Regions from separate parts of the Ventrimonas sp. genome, predicted to be linked through region 2. Evidence: predicted binding sites of a transcription regulator. Region 2 holds the regulator's gene; the other holds the start of a gene.
The links. Region 2 encodes HrcA, which represses chaperone genes, less so after heat shock. Its sites were predicted from a motif close to TGTTAGCACTCNNNNNNNNNGAGTGCTAACA; they were not measured.
Positions count from the first base shown of each region.

Region 1: a site for HrcA is predicted at 1,698-1,728, ahead of ACMP1L_RS00900 (Hsp20/alpha crystallin family protein). Genes of this name have one in related genera too.

Region 1 covers NZ_DBFCCJ010000008.1:20,365-28,269, reverse strand. Annotated here, with positions in the region: gene ACMP1L_RS00910 (hypothetical protein) at 1-159, opposite strand, end outside; gene ACMP1L_RS00905 (Hsp20/alpha crystallin family protein) at 508-972, opposite strand; gene ACMP1L_RS00900 (Hsp20/alpha crystallin family protein) at 1,099-1,563, opposite strand; gene ACMP1L_RS00895 (ABC transporter permease subunit) at 1,851-3,902, opposite strand; gene ACMP1L_RS00890 (dipeptide ABC transporter ATP-binding protein) at 3,865-5,769, opposite strand; gene ACMP1L_RS00885 (ABC transporter substrate-binding protein) at 5,777-7,408, opposite strand; gene larC (nickel pincer cofactor biosynthesis protein LarC) at 7,450-7,905, opposite strand, start outside.
Region 2 covers NZ_DBFCCJ010000010.1:10,036-17,940, forward strand. Annotated here, with positions in the region: gene ACMP1L_RS01425 (alpha/beta hydrolase) at 1-118, shown strand, start outside; gene ACMP1L_RS01430 (mandelate racemase/muconate lactonizing enzyme family protein) at 154-1,299, shown strand; gene ACMP1L_RS01435 (3D domain-containing protein) at 1,391-2,137, opposite strand; gene hrcA (heat-inducible transcriptional repressor HrcA) at 2,458-3,492, shown strand; gene grpE (nucleotide exchange factor GrpE) at 3,532-4,137, shown strand; gene dnaK (molecular chaperone DnaK) at 4,199-6,079, shown strand; gene dnaJ (molecular chaperone DnaJ) at 6,360-7,511, shown strand; gene ACMP1L_RS01460 (MarR family winged helix-turn-helix transcriptional regulator) at 7,588-7,905, shown strand, end outside.

The DNA of each region.
Region 1 (7,905 bases), on a different contig from region 2:
TGTGTTCAGACTCTCAGCAGAGGCTGTGCTTTCTGCCTTTGTGGTCTCCTGCTGTGTTGTTTCTGCCACTGTAGCCGTTGTCTCACTTGCTGTAGCAGACGGGGTATTTTTTGAAGAACAAGCTGCTGCAAATACCATGACCATTGCGGTGCTCATCATAATCAATGCTCTTTTTTTCATTTTAACCAACCTTTCTTTTTTGAGCAGACGGAATCTGTTTTTCCTCGATCTGAAAGCATTTCCGGCTGCTGATGCATATGCGATCTGTAACTGTGTCTATCTCCACAGCCACTCCTATTGAACAATAAAATTGTGTCCAAATTGTCATCGTTTTATGAAGAAAGGAAACTTTTTTCTTAAGATTTCAAATGCAGATATGGGACAGCAACCGGACGCTGGCTTTTACAAGCACGCAAAAAGTCCACGGACCAGCACATTTACTGGCCCGTGGACTTTTTATTCACTTTCTCTCATGCGGTTCTGCTGCCATCTCAGCCTGCTTACGCATCAGCCTTCAATGGTAACATATTTCTTGGTTTCTACCGCCGGTTTTGCTTCCTTCTTCGGAACAAACAGCTTCAGCATACCATGCTTGAACTCAGCCTTGATGTCCTGCTCGGTCACATCTTCACCAACGTAGAAAGAACGCTGGCACGCACCGGCATAACGTTCACGGCGGATATACTTACCGGTTTCTTTCTCCTGCTCATCCTTATCAAGTCCCTTAGCGGCACTGATGGTTAAATAGCCATCCTTCAGTTCTGCGGTGACTTCCTCTTTCGTGAATCCCGGAAGATCGATCTCCAGCTCATAGCCGCCTTCCAGCTCTTTGATATCGGTTTTCATAACGTTCTTGGCGTTGTGACCATATAGTTTCTTCTCAACGTTGTTCTCTGCGCTGTTATCGAAGAACGGAAAACCTCTCATAAATTCATCAAACATATCCTCACCAAAAATACTCGGCATTAACATAAGTCATCTCTCCTTTATCTATCTAAAATTTACTTATTATCAAATTCAGTCTTCTATATTATGGCTGCGGTTTCTTCCCCGGCCAGGCAGCCTTACTGTTTTCCGGGGAAGTTTCAGTCATTTGTATTAGCCTTCAATGGCTACGTATTTTTTATTTTCTACCTTCGGCTGTGCTTCCTTCTTCGGAACGAACAGTTTCAGGATACCGTGCTTGAACTCTGCCTTAATGTCCTGCTCGGTGATATCTTCACCTACATAGAAGGAACGCTGGCACGCACCCGCGTAACGTTCACGGCGGATATACTTACCGGTTTCTTTCTCCTGCTCGTCCTTATCAAGTCCCTTGGATGCGCTGATGGTTAAGTAACCATCTTTCAGCTCTGCGGTAATCTCGTCTTTTGTGAATCCCGGAAGATCCATCTCCAGCTCGTAGCCGTCTTCCTGTTCCTTGATATCGGTCTTCATCATATTCTTTGCATGACGTCCGTAAAGTTTCTTCTCTATTTTATTACCTGCATTCTCATCGAAGAATGGAAAATCTCTCATAAAGTCATCAAACATATCCTCACCAAAAATACTCGGCATTAACATAAGTCATCTCTCCTTTTCTATCTATGCTTAACCTTGTTTCTTTGGAACCAGGATCTTTCAGAGACCTCCGGGAACCTCTTTCTTTGTTCCCTCTGTATCCCCTTCCTTTGTTCTACATGTACTATAGCACGCATTATTAGCACTGTCAAGAGGTGAGTGCTAATTTTTTGTGAACTTTTTGTGAACTATCAATGTTTACTGATTCCATGTGATAAAAACACAAAGAAAGCGTGAACCCTCTGTTTTCACAAAGAGTTTCACGCTTTCTCAGTTCTTTTTCCAGCTTATTACAGATTGCTTTCCTTCCGGTTCGCCGCTTTCCGCAAAGCCTCTCCGATATCGGTAATGCAAAGCAGGGTCACCACCAGAAATGATCCCGGAATCACAATGATCCACCAGGCGCCACCGGACATTGCCTTTTCTGCCAAGCTCAGCATGCTTCCCCAGGAGATCATCTCAAGCGGCAGGCCGATTCCCATGTAGCTTAACGTAGATTCCGCTGTAATAGCGCTGCGGATATTCATCACTGCCATAAACAAAATCGAGGCAATGAAATTCGGTGTCAGATGACGCCTTAAGATATAGAAAAAACCGCCGCCCATAGCCCGGGCCGCAATGACATATTCACTGTTTCGGATCTGCCGCACCTCCGTGCGCACCACCCTGGCCATTCCTGCCCAGCTTGTCACTCCGATCACTACCGACAAGCTGAGGATCCCGGCTTTTCCAAAAGCCGCCTGAAGCAAAATTACCAGAAGGAGGTTCGGCACGCTTAAGAAAATTTCAGACAAACGCATCAGCAGTTCATCCAGCCAGGCCGGAGCGCAGCCACTGACTGCCCCGTAAAAAATAGCAATCGCTGCCGCAATCAGGGATGCCAGCACGCCAATGGTCAGAGAAATCCTGCCACCAGACCAGATCATGGAAAAAATGTCCCGCCCCATCGTATCCGTACCGAACAAAAACTCTTTCCCAGGGTGAACATTGCAGTTTAAAAGATCCATATATGCAGGATCTTTCGTCATGATCCAGTCCGCGCAGATGCAGCCCAGAATGATCGCTGCAAGAACCAGGACAGGAAACAACGGCTTGTTCTGATACCAGGAAATGTTCTTCTGCGCCGGAGCTGGCCCGGATGGCCGGATGCCGACAACGCGGAATCGGGGATCTGAAACCGGCTGTACATGTTCGGCCGTTATTTCTGTGCCGACACTAAAATCCGACTTTATAGCTTCGTCTGCTGACGCTGTTTTTTGCAGCACATCCGGCCTGTTCTCCTGCATGCTCCGCTGCTCCGCATGCTCTGTCTCCGGCTGCACGTTCGCATCACAGACCTCTGTACTTTCCTCAGCCTCCGTTTTTTTCTCCTGCTCTTTCCGCTCGCCGCAGGTCACCCGCAGCCGCGGATCCAGCCATTCGTTGATCTTTTCAGCTGCCATGCTGCACAGGATTACCAGGATTCCGGACAGGATACACAAGAGCATCAGCAGATTATAATCCTTATATCGGGCGCTCTCATAGGTCAGTGTACCAAGACCCGGATAAGAAAAAACCGTCTCCACCACATAGGTCCCACCCAGAATGTGAGGCACTGCAATGGCCATGATACTTAAGTAAGAGGGCAGAGCCCCCCGCAGGCAATGATTCAGCAAAATCCTGCCTTTTCGCAGGCCCTTGGCCCGTGCCAGAAGTACATAATCTCCACGGATTTCTTCCAGCATGCGGTTTCGCATCAGAAATGCGTAGTACCACAAATGGCTCAGAACCACCACAGAAAGCGGCAATACCAGATGCCGCAGCCGGTCTGTAATATCTGCCGCTTTTCCTGCGGTATAAGCTCCAGAGCTTGGCAGCCAGTGAAGTCCTGCTGAAAAGATCAGGATCAGCACCAGCGACATCCAGAACTCCGGAATACAGCTGGTGATGGTCCCGATACGGCAGAAGAAGCGGTCCAGCAGACCGCCCTCCCGCCAGGCACAGAGGATTCCCAGAAACAGTGAGCCGAAAAAGATCAGAAGAAATCCTATTCCGCCAAGCAGAAGCGTATTTCCTACACGGTTTCCGATCACCGTCACCACATCCTGCTTATACTTATAGGAAATGCCAAAATCTGCATGGGCTGCCTCCTTCAGCCAGCGCACATACTGAACCATAATTCCATCGTCCAGTCCCAGCTTTTCCTCCGCCCAGACGCGCTCCTGCGGACTCATCCGCTCTACGCGGTCACCGTAATAGGATACAAGCGGATCACCCGGGGCCATCCTGGATACAAAGAAAACGGTAGTGGAAAGGACAAAAATGCTAAACAGCAAAATCAGGATTGTTTTTTTCGTATTCATGTCCGCCCCTCCTCTCCCGTTCCAGCGCCGGGTCCGGTTTCGGAATCGCAGCCAGAAGTTTTTTCGTATACTCATGCTTCGGAGCCGCAAACAGCTCCTCCGTCGGTGCTGTCTCCACCAGTTTTCCCTGGTACATTACGCCAATCCGGTCGCACAAAAAACGTACCACTGAAAGATCGTGTGCAATAAACAGAAACGTAAAGCCATGCTCCTGCTGCAGATGCCGGAACAGATTGATGATCTGCGCCTGGATCGACACATCCAGCGACGCCACCGGCTCATCTGCCACAACAAACTCCGGCTCCATGGAAAGTGCCCGTGCAATGGCCACTCTCTGCCGCTGTCCGCCGGAAAGCTCTGCCGGATACTTGTCCAGATACCCTGCATCCAGTCCCGCAAAATGCATCTGAAACTCCGCTTCTGCCCGAAGTGAACCGCGGGGCGGCACCCGTTTCTGAATTTTCATAGGCTCTGCCACAATGTCGCAGATCTTCATACGGGGATCCAGGCTGGAAGCCGAATCCTGGAAAATGATCTGGCGTTCCGACTGCAGCATGCGCTTATGTCTTCGGAAGGACAAACGATCGTTAGTCTCGATTCCCCGATAGCAGATACTGCCGTGGGACGGCCTGGTCAGGTTCATGACACAACGGGCAATCGTGGATTTTCCGGAGCCGGACTCCCCTACGAGTCCAAATATCTCACCCTTTCGGATCTGGAAGGAGACATCATCCAGGGCTTTGGCTGTTCTTCCGCCGGGAAGCGTGTAAACCTGGCTTAAATGCCTCACATCCAGAAGAATTTCCGCATTTTCCGGAAGCATGCAGCGCGGATGCACGGAAACGGAAGTGGTTTCCTCCGGTGAATGTCTCACACTCTGCTGCGCCCGCGCATCCAGCATCCAGGAGGCAGCGAAATGCGTATCCGATACCCGGAACATAGGCGGCTCTTCTTCATAATCAATTGCCAGGGCCTGTTCATTGCGACAGGCAAAGGCATCACCTTTTGGCGGATCAATCAAAGTAGGGGGCATTCCCGGAATGGTATAAAGCGCATCCTTTCCGATGGACGCGGCCGGAAGTGCCCGCATCAGGCCCTTTGTGTATGGATGACGCGGATCGTAAAAAATCTCATCGGCTGTTCCAATCTCCACGATCTTTCCGGCATACATGACCGCCACACGATCTGCCACATGGGCTACCGCGCCCAGATCATGGGTAACAAATACGATGGATGTACCCAATTTTTTCTGAATATCACGAAACAGATCCAGGATCTGCGCCTGCACAGTCACATCCAACGCTGTGGTAGGCTCATCCGCAAAGATAATTTCCGGGTTTCCGGCCAGCGCCACCGCCAGCACGGCACGCTGCCGCATGCCGCCGGAAAACTGATGCGGATACTGACGACTTCGCTCTGCCGGATAGTCAATGCCTACCAGCTCCATAAGCTCCTCCACCCGGTGATAAACCTGTTCCCGGGACAGCCTCTGTTTCTGATCAGCCTTCTGCTGCTTCACAGCCTCCGCGATCTGGTCTCCAATGGTCATAGCCGGATCCAGCGCCGTCATGGGATCCTGAAACACCATGGAAAAACGGCTGCCCCGCAGAGTGCACATTTTTCGTTCCGGATAGCCCGTGATATCTTCCCCATCCAGCAGGATCTGTCCAGCTTTCTGCTTTGCGGATGCCGGAAGCAGCTTCATAATACTGCGGCACAACGCGCTTTTTCCGCAGCCGGATTCTCCCACCAGAGCAAGGATTTCTCCTTTTTTCAGTGAAAAGCTCACATTCCGCACCGCCTGTACTTCTCCCTGACGGGTAAAAAAGCTGACCGACAGGTGCTTTACCTCCAATACATCCGACATCGTTACACTACTCCATTGTCCAGTCTTTCACATTCCAGAAAATACCAACTCCATGATGTCCCATAATAGTATCTTGACTGATTCCATGGATCGATGACTTTGCCACATAGTTGGCATCCACATAGCAGATAAAGGCATATACCGGATCTTCTGCCAGGGCTTCCTGGAACTTATTGTAATTCTCCCGGCGCACCTCCGGGTCGTCGGACTGACGCGCCGCAGTCAGATATTTATCCACCAGCGGATCAGAATATCCGGAATAATTGGCGCCTTTATCCGTGCCAAACACCTTATAGGTATGGTCGTCTGCGTCAAACGGACTTCCCCATCCGATCAGATATGCCTGCTGTCCGGCCCAGTCCACTTTTACCGGAATATCCACGGTAACGTTTATGCCGATCTCCCGCAGCTGCTGGGCGGCTGCCTGCGCCATATCAATACGGACCTGATCTCCGGCACCGACGCTGATCACAAAGCCAATTTCTTCTCCATTGCGCTCATAAAATCCGTCTTTGCCCATCACACAGCCGGCTGCTTCCAGAATTTTCTTCGCTTTTGCCGGGTCATAATCGTAATGCTCTACATTTTCATTGTTGTATTTGTTGCGCTGCAGCGGTCCGTAAGCTGGCATGCCCTGTCCCAGGATCACTGCGTCAATGATAGCCTGACGGTCAATGCCATAACAAATTGCAGGAATCAGATCCTTATTCTGTTTCCAGTAATCATTCTGGAAATTGAACATGATTCCGCGATAATCCGAGGTTTTCATATCGTAACAGGTAAATCCATCCTTGCCCGCAAAGGTTTTCGCGTCCTTCGGAGTCAGAAGCGCCAAGTCCAGTTCCCCGGTCTGCATCTGGATGGCCTTGGCATTATCATCCGGCACAATCTTAAAAATAATGGTGTCAATGTTCGGCTCACCCTGGAAGTAATCCACATTCTTCTCCAAAGTGATGGTCTGGCCTTCTTCCCAGTCTGCCAGCTTGTAAGGACCTGTTCCTACCGGATGACGGAAGAAATCAGACTCCTGCATATCCTCTCCCTCCAGCAGATGTTTCGGCAGAACTGCCATAGTCATGTAGTCCAGAAATGCCACATTCGGTGCGTCCAGCTGGAAGGAAATGGTGTAGGGATCCTCCACGGTGATTTGCTCCACATCCTCATAGTTCGGGGCATTCTCAGAACCATTTTCCGGATCCATGATCGCTTCGATCGTAAACTTTACATCATCTGCGGTAAATTCCTCGCCGTCATGCCACTTTACGCCCTGCTGCAGATGGAACGTATAAGTGCAGGAAGCTTCATCAAAGGTCCAGTCCTTTGCCAGGGCCGGAACCACCTGATTTTCTCCGTCATGCGCAGTCAATCCATTGAAAATCAGGATATTGATCTCTCCATGCTCATCCATAGCCGGGTTAATGCGGGTATAATCTCCGCTGCCGTAAACCAGCGTAGTGCCATTCTCCCCGGCTTCCGTACCGGACTGATTTCCGGTTTCCTTCTGTCCTGCAGTACTGTCCTGCTCCTGGCTGCTCTGTACAGTTGTTTCGTCTGTTTTCGCAGAACCGCAGGCCGTCAGAATGGCCACCGCGCCGCCCGCCAGTAAAACTGCTGCCTTTATCCGTTTGCTGTCTCGCATATTTCTCTGCTCCTTTTTCTGTGTTATATTCTGCACGGACCTTATTGGTGCGCAATACCTTTGCGCACCTCTGCCAGAGACAGGCCCTGCTCTCTGGCGATCCGCGCCAGATCCTCATACTCATATTTCTCTCTGGTCACTCCGTAACCGGATGAAAGCTTTTTCTGCACATCTCCATAAGGAGTCTGAACCGTCTCAAAGCTGCGCTTTAAGGTATAACGGCTGCAGCGGTGCTCTCTCACGCCAATGGTGGTTGTGTTCCGGAAAATCACCCGTACCAGTGTTTCCTTCGCATCCTCATGACAAAGAACGCACAGGATCGTGCCCGGTCTTGATTTCTTCATGCCCGCCGCAACGGTGTAAACCTCCAGCGCACCGACTTCCAGAATCGTTTCCATGGCAAACCCAAGCTCCTCTGCCGTCATATCATCCACGTTGCACTCTAACTGCAGTACACTGTCTCCGGCATCCTCCGTCTCACCCAGCATTGCACGGAT
Region 2 (7,905 bases):
TGTAACCATGCAGAGGATTCCAGAAGCTATGCACGGATTTACAACCAACCGGACACCTGGATGGGAACGAGCATTAGAACTGCATGATCGTTTCTTTTTGGAACATATAAACCGATAAAATGAAAGAATGTAGAACATTAAAGGAGTGAAACTATGAAGATTACAGACGTAAAGCTGCGCTTTGCCAAACATTATCTTTTCGTACAGGTTTACACCGATGCCGGCATTACCGGTCTTGGAGAAGCCGGAAACTGGGGATATCTGCAGGCAACGGCAGCAGCCATTGAAAAGTTTGCGGATTACTTAATTGGAAAAGATCCGTTCCGTATTGAAGATTTTAACCAGAACTTTCTGCGATCCGTGTATTTCCGCGGTTCTGTCATTATGAGTGCGATTTCCGCTATTGACATTGCGCTTTGGGACATTAAAGGAAAGGCACTCGGCGTTCCGGTTTATGAATTATTGGGCGGAAAAACCCGCGATAAGGTGCGCGTTTACGCTTCCGTCATGCATATAACCGATGATAAGGAAGAACTCGCAAAGCAGTATCAGGAACTACAGCAGATGGGCTTCACCGCTGCCAAGATTTTCTGCAACGGACCGAAGAGCAGCGCGGATGGAAAGGGAGAGTTCTTCGCCAGCCGTATAGAGCGGGAAGTAGAAAAAGTCCGTGTCTGCCGGGAAGCAGTCGGAAATGATTTTGATTTCGTTTTGGAAGTGCATCGCGGCATGACTTTGCCAGAGGCTGTCGCATTTGGTCGTGCAGTAGAGCCATACCGCCCGATGATCCTGGAAGATCCGGTTCCGCCGGACAATGTGGATACGATGGCAGAGGTGGCATCCAAGATCGGGGTTCCGATCGCAACCGGTGAGAGAGCCATCGATCTGCGCGAATTTGAAGTGCTGATGGCACGCCATGCATGCCAGTATATCCGTCCGGATGTCTGCGCAGTTGGCGGCATTACCACCAGCAAGAAGATCTGTGCGCTTGCAGAAGCACACGATGTACTGGTGATTCCGCATAACCCGCTTGGACCGGTATCCACGGCAGCCTGCCTGCAGATCTGCGCAGCCATTCCGAACCTTGGGATCCAGGAACTCCCGGGCTTCTGCTTAAATGGAGCGGAAGACAAGATGGTGAAAGAACCATTCCATTTTGAGAATGGCTGTATGATGATTCCGGAAGCACCGGGAATCGGAATTGAACTTGCCGACGATGCAGAAGAACTGTATCCGGCAAAAGAGCGCGGCAGCAATGCAGCGCACCGGGCATTCGATGGATCTGTAAAAGACTGGTGATGTAAATAACAATATAAGTATATGACAAAGGCCGTGTGAGTTGCCGAAAGGCAACTCACACGGCCCTATTAAAGTGAATCAAATGGTTATTTTACCCCAGCACCAGGAACACTTCCTGCGTCTGCTTTCCGTGCTGCCGTGTCTGTGCGTGAGTATCAAAGAAAATATCCACGTGGTTGCCCTTGACGCCGCCGCCGCGGTCCTCTGCGGTGTAGATGATACCGCCGATCATGACCTTGCTTCCGTAAGGAATGACGCGCGGGTCCACGGCAATGGTACGTCCGGAGGTTGCGATGGTGCCGGTGCTGGTGTGGCGGCCCCAGCCCTCGGAGCACTGTCTGCATGGACAGTAGCCGGTGGTGCGGAAGAAGCCGAGGGATTTTAAACCGGTATGTTCGTGGCTTTCCTCAGCAGAAGTGCTTTCAGCAGCAGTCTGGGCCGATTCTCCCTTTACATAGGTTTTCGGATTGGAAAGCGCTTTGCCGTCTACCGCGCCTTCTACAACATAAGTGCCGTCTGCCAGCGCGTCCCAGTTTATGCTGATGCGGAAACCGTGATTCCCATTGCCGATTCCGTTTCCTTTCAGATCAGAACGGTAGGTGACTGCGGTCTGGTGATAGCTTTTAACCTGCTCACCGGTTTCTTTATTGGTAATGGTTACGCTGACCGGAACGCCGGTGTTCGGCATGGAGGAATCCCACGCCCAGCCGACAATGGTATTGCCCTCGAATGCATCAAAGGAGCCATCCGGGGCTGCTGCCAGAGCAGTAAAGGCACCTCCGATCAGGAACATGGCTGAGATCAGTAAGGTGACAAACATTCTTTTGGTTTTTAACATAAAATCAGTCCTTTCTTTTCCAGAATCTGTTACAGGTTTGTGTGCCACAAAAACGAAATATTCAATTCACACAAATTAAATATATGTAACAAATTTGTAACATATGAACGATAAGTCCTTATTTTACACATTTTTTTTGATTTGTCAAGGAAAAAACGAAAAGCAGGTCTGTTTCTGCCCTGGAAAATACAAAAAGTCACAGAAAAAACACAGATTTTTCAGGCAAACCTCTTGACAAACTACATAGGGTAAAGTATATTAATCACAGAATGTTAGCACTCCTTGATGATGAGTGCTAACAAGAAGAAGGAGGCGGCAGAATGGAACTGGATGATCGTAAAGTTACTATATTAAAAGCTATCATCAAGACTTATCTGGAAACAGGTGAGCCGGTGGGTTCCAGAACCATTTCCAAATATACGGATTTAAAACTGAGTTCCGCAACCATCCGAAACGAAATGTCGGATCTGGAGGAGATGGGATATATCCAGCAGCCCCATACATCGGCGGGACGGATCCCATCCGATAAAGGCTACCGCTTCTATGTAGACCAGATCATGCAGGAAAAAGAACAGGAAGTCACGGAGGTCAAAAGCCTGATGATCAAAAGGGTTGACCGTGTGGAACTGGTCTTAAAGAAGCTGGCACAGCTTCTGGCTAACAACACCAACTATGCTGCCATGATCAGTGGTCCGCAGTATCACCAGAACAAGCTGAAATTCATCCAGCTGTCCCGGATGGAGGAAAACAAACTCCTGGTGGTCATCGTGGTAGAGGGAAACCTCATTAAGAATGCCATGGTGAATGTACCGGAGTCGGTGAGCCAGGAAGATATCCTGAACCTCAACATCCTTTTAAACAGCGCGCTTAACGGTCTCACCATTGAGCAGATCAATCTGGATGTTATCACAAAGCTCAAACAGCAGGCCGGCGTTCACAGTCAGATTGTGGATCTTGTATTAAATGAAGTAGCCGGAGCAATCCGGGCCGATGAGGAAGATCTTCAGATCTACACAAGCGGTGCTACCAATATTTTCAAATATCCGGAGCTGAGCGACGGTGAGAAAGCAAGCCAGCTAATCAGTACACTGGAACAGAAGGATAAGCTCCAGGAGCTCATTGCAGATGTAAATGAGTCGGAAGACAGCAATGGAATCCAGGTTTACATTGGAGACGAGACACCGCTTCAGACCATGAAGGACTGCAGCGTGGTCACTGCCAACTATGAGCTGGGAGAGGGTATCCGCGGTACCATTGGTATCATCGGACCAAAGCGGATGGATTACGAAAGAGTACTCAGTACGCTGAAGCATCTGATGAAGCAGCTGGATGCCACCTATAAAAATGAGAGTTAGTGTGTCAGAGATGACGCCGATAAAGAAAGGCGATAAACCATGAGTCAGAAAGAAAAAGAAGTAAAGCAGAGTGCCGCTGAGGTCGAGAACGAAAATCTTGAGACTGAGCACACTGAAGCAGATAATGGCGAAACCTCCGCAGGAACCGAAAACCAGGAGGCAGAAACCAGGGAAAACGAAGCAAAAGAAGCAAAGGACGCAAAGAAAGATCCAAAAGATGCTCAGATTGAGGAACTTCAGGATCGATTAAAACGCCAGATGGCCGAGTTTGATAATTTCCGCAAGCGTACGGAAAAAGAGAAGGCAGCCATGTACGAGATCGGAGCGAAGGATATCATCGAGAAGATCCTTCCGGTGTTAGATAACTTCGAGAGAGGCCTGGCAGCCGTGCCGGAGGATGAGAAGGGTTCTTCCTTTGCCGAAGGCATTGAAAAGATCTACAAGCAGTTCGTGAAAACTCTGGAAGATGCCGGAGTGGAATCGATCGAGGCAGTAGGCAAGCAGTTCGACCCGAACCTGCACAACGCAGTGATGCATGTGGAGGATGAGAAATACGGCGAGAATGAGATCGCCATGGAACTGCAGAAGGGTTACAAGTACCGCGGCAGCGTGGTACGCCACAGCATGGTTCAGGTTGCAAACTAAACCAGCTGCGAAACTTAGCGTATTATCAAAAATTGTTTGAATAGAGCAGGAGGAAAACATTATGAGTAAGATTATTGGTATTGATTTAGGAACCACAAACAGCTGTGTAGCAGTTATGGAGGGTGGTAAACCGGTAGTTATCCCGAACCAGGAAGGCTCCAGAACCACACCGTCTGTCGTAGCATTCACCAAGACCGGTGAGCGTCTGGTAGGTGAGCCGGCAAAGCGTCAGGCAGTTACCAACGCAGACAGAACCATTGCTTCCATTAAGAGACATATGGGTACAGACTATAAAGTAACCATCGACGGTAAAAGCTATACTCCGCAGGAAATCTCCGCTATGATCCTGCAGAAGTTAAAAGCAGATGCAGAGGCTTATCTGGGTGAGACCGTAAGCGAGGCTGTTATCACTGTTCCGGCATACTTCAACGATGCACAGCGTCAGGCAACTAAGGATGCCGGTAAGATCGCAGGTCTGGATGTAAAGCGTATCATCAACGAGCCGACCGCGGCAGCGCTGGCATACGGCCTGGACAACGAGAATGAGCAGAAGATTATGGTATACGACTTAGGCGGCGGTACCTTCGATGTATCCCTCATCGAGATTGGTGACGGCGTAATCGAGGTTCTTTCCACCAACGGTGATACTCACTTAGGCGGTGATGATTTCGATAACCGCATTACCCAGTGGCTGGTTGACGAGTTCAAGAAGGCTGAGGGCGTAGACCTGTCCGGCGATAAGATGGCAATGCAGAGACTGAAAGAGGCCGCAGAGAAGGCAAAGAAGGAGCTTTCTACCGCAACCACCACCAACATCAACCTGCCGTTCATCACTGCAACCGCTGAGGGCCCGAAGCATCTGGATATGAACCTGACCAGAGCAAAATTCGACGAGCTGACCCACGACCTCATCGAGAGAACAGCAGTTCCGGTACAGAACGCATTAAAAGACGGCGGCGTAACCACCGCTGAGCTTGGAAAGGTTCTGTTAGTCGGCGGTTCCACCCGTATGCTGGCAGCTCAGGAGAAAGTAAAACAGATGACCGGCAAGGAGCCGAATAAGTCCTTAAACCCGGATGAGTGCGTAGCCATCGGTGCTGCTATCCAGGGCGGTAAGCTTGCTGGCGATGCCGGCGCAGGTGATATCCTTCTTCTGGATGTAACTCCGCTGTCACTGTCCATTGAGACCATGGGAGGCATTGCTACCAGACTGATCGAGAGAAACACTACCATTCCGACCAAGAAGAGCCAGATCTTCTCTACCGCAGCTGATAACCAGGAGGCAGTAGATATCCACGTTGTACAGGGTGAGCGTGAGTTTGCACGTGACAACAAGACCCTTGGCCAGTTTCGCCTGGACGGTATCCTTCCGGCAAGAAGAGGTGTTCCGCAGATTGAGGTTACGTTTGATATCGATGCAAACGGTATCGTAAATGTATCCGCTAAGGATCTTGGCACCGGCAAAGAGCAGCATATCACCATTACCTCCGGCTCCAACATGTCTGAGGCTGATATCGATAAGGCAGTGAAAGAGGCTGCTGAGTTTGAAGCACAGGATAAGAAGAGAAAAGAGGCAATTGATGCCAGAAACGATGCAGATGCTATGGTATTCCAGACCGAGAAAGCATTAAGCGAGGTTGGCGATAAGATCGACGCAAACGACAAGGCTGCTGTAGAGGCTGACTTAAATGCCCTGAAGGAAGCTATCAACCGTGCTCCGATCGACAACATGACCGATGCCCAGGTTGAGGACATCAAGGCTGGCAAGGAGAAACTGATGAACAGCGCACAGGCATTGTTCAGCAAGGTTTACGAGGCAGCTCAGGGTGCCGCAAACGCACAGGGCGCAGCAGGTGCACAGGGTGCGGCAGGCGCAGCAGGCGGTAACGCAGGCGCTGGAAATAACGATGATGTCATCGACGGTGACTTCAAAGAGGTATAATCCATATAGTAAGGCATAACGGACCAACGGGGAGACCGCAAGGTCTCTCCGCCAATCCGGAGTATTGCCGGGAGAGGCTGGCGCTTTTTCCGAAAATCTCAGGAGCGTTTGCTCCGGGACTTTCGCAAGAGGCGACAGCCATTTCGGTGTCTGAAAGACATTATGGTTCATGAAAGTATGCCTGGAGACAGGGAAATTTTTGAACCCCAAAAGCTGATTGACAGTATAGAAAAAGAAGGGCGCGGATGCGTCTTAAGTGAAAGAGGAAGGAAAAAGCATCATGGCAGAGACTAAGAGAGATTATTACGAGGTCCTGGGAGTTCCGAAGAACGCCGATGAGGCTGCATTAAAGAAAGCATATCGTGTCCTTGCAAAAAAATATCATCCGGACGCTAACCCGGGCGATGCCGAGGCCGAGCGTAAGTTCAAGGAAGCATCGGAGGCATACAGCGTGTTAAGTGACCCGGAGAAGAGAAGAAAGTACGACCAGTTTGGTCATGCTGCATTCGAGGGCGGCGCAGGCGGCGGTGCCGGCGGCTTTGGCGGTTTCGATTTCAACGGAGCTGACATGGGAGACATCTTCGGAGATATCTTCGGAGATATCTTCGGTGGCGGAAGAAGCCGCGGCGGCAGCCAGTATAATGGCCCTATGCGTGGTGCCAATGTGAGAACCGCGATTCGCATTACCTTTGAGGAGGCTGTATTCGGCTGCGAAAAGGAAATTGAGATCAATTACAAAGAAGAGTGTGCGACCTGTCACGGTACCGGGGCAAAGCCAGGCACTTCACCGGAAACCTGTAAGAAGTGCGGCGGTAAGGGTAAGATCATCTACACCCAGCAGTCCTTCTTCGGTCAGGTGCAGAATGTCCAGACCTGTCCGGACTGCGGCGGCAAGGGCAAGGTGATCAAAGAAAAATGCTCTGACTGCTATGGAAGCGGTTATATTACCAGAAAGAAGAAATTTAAGGTTACCATTCCGGCTGGTATCGATAATGGCCAGAGTGTACGCTGCGCAGGCGGTGGTGAGCCTGGCGTGAACGGCGGCGAGAGAGGTGATCTCCTGGTTGAGGCAGTTGTATCCCAGCATCCGGTATTCAAGCGTCAGGATGTCAACATCTTCTCTACCGTACCGATCTCCTTCGCAACAGCAGCGCTGGGCGGTCCGATCCGCATCAAGACGGTAGACGGAGAGGTCGAGTACGAGGTCAAGGCAGGAACCCAGACCGATACGCGTGTCCGCTTAAAGGGCAAGGGTGTACCGTCCTTACGTAACCGCAATCTCCGCGGCGATCACTATGTGACTCTGGTTGTTCAGGTGCCGGAGCGTCTGACGGAGGCACAGAAGGAAGCGCTGAGGAATTTCGATGCGGTTATGCATGGAGAAGCGCCGACAGAAGGAAAACATAAGAAAAAGGGACTTTTTTCTAAATAGAGTTAACCCGTAGGCTGTAAATAGTCTACGGGTTTTCGATGCCATAAAAAGAATAAAGAAGGGATGAAAAAAGTCAATGGAGAAGGAACGGGCAAAACTATTAGATGAATTGTTGAACCAAATCGATCGGGCATATGATTTAATGGAAGAATATGATTCTATATCGAGAAAATATGGGGAAGTGATTTTATATCAGGTTGAAGCTCATTTGATAAAATATATCGGAGAGCATCCAGGAACGACGGTTTCAGATATAGCACAAGATTTGAACAAAACCAGCAGTGCAGCGAGTCAGATGGTGAAAAAACTGCAGACAAAAGGATTGATTGAACAAATAAAAAATGAAAAAAACAGGAGAAATACTTTTTTAAATTTGACGTCTGCTGGATGGAGC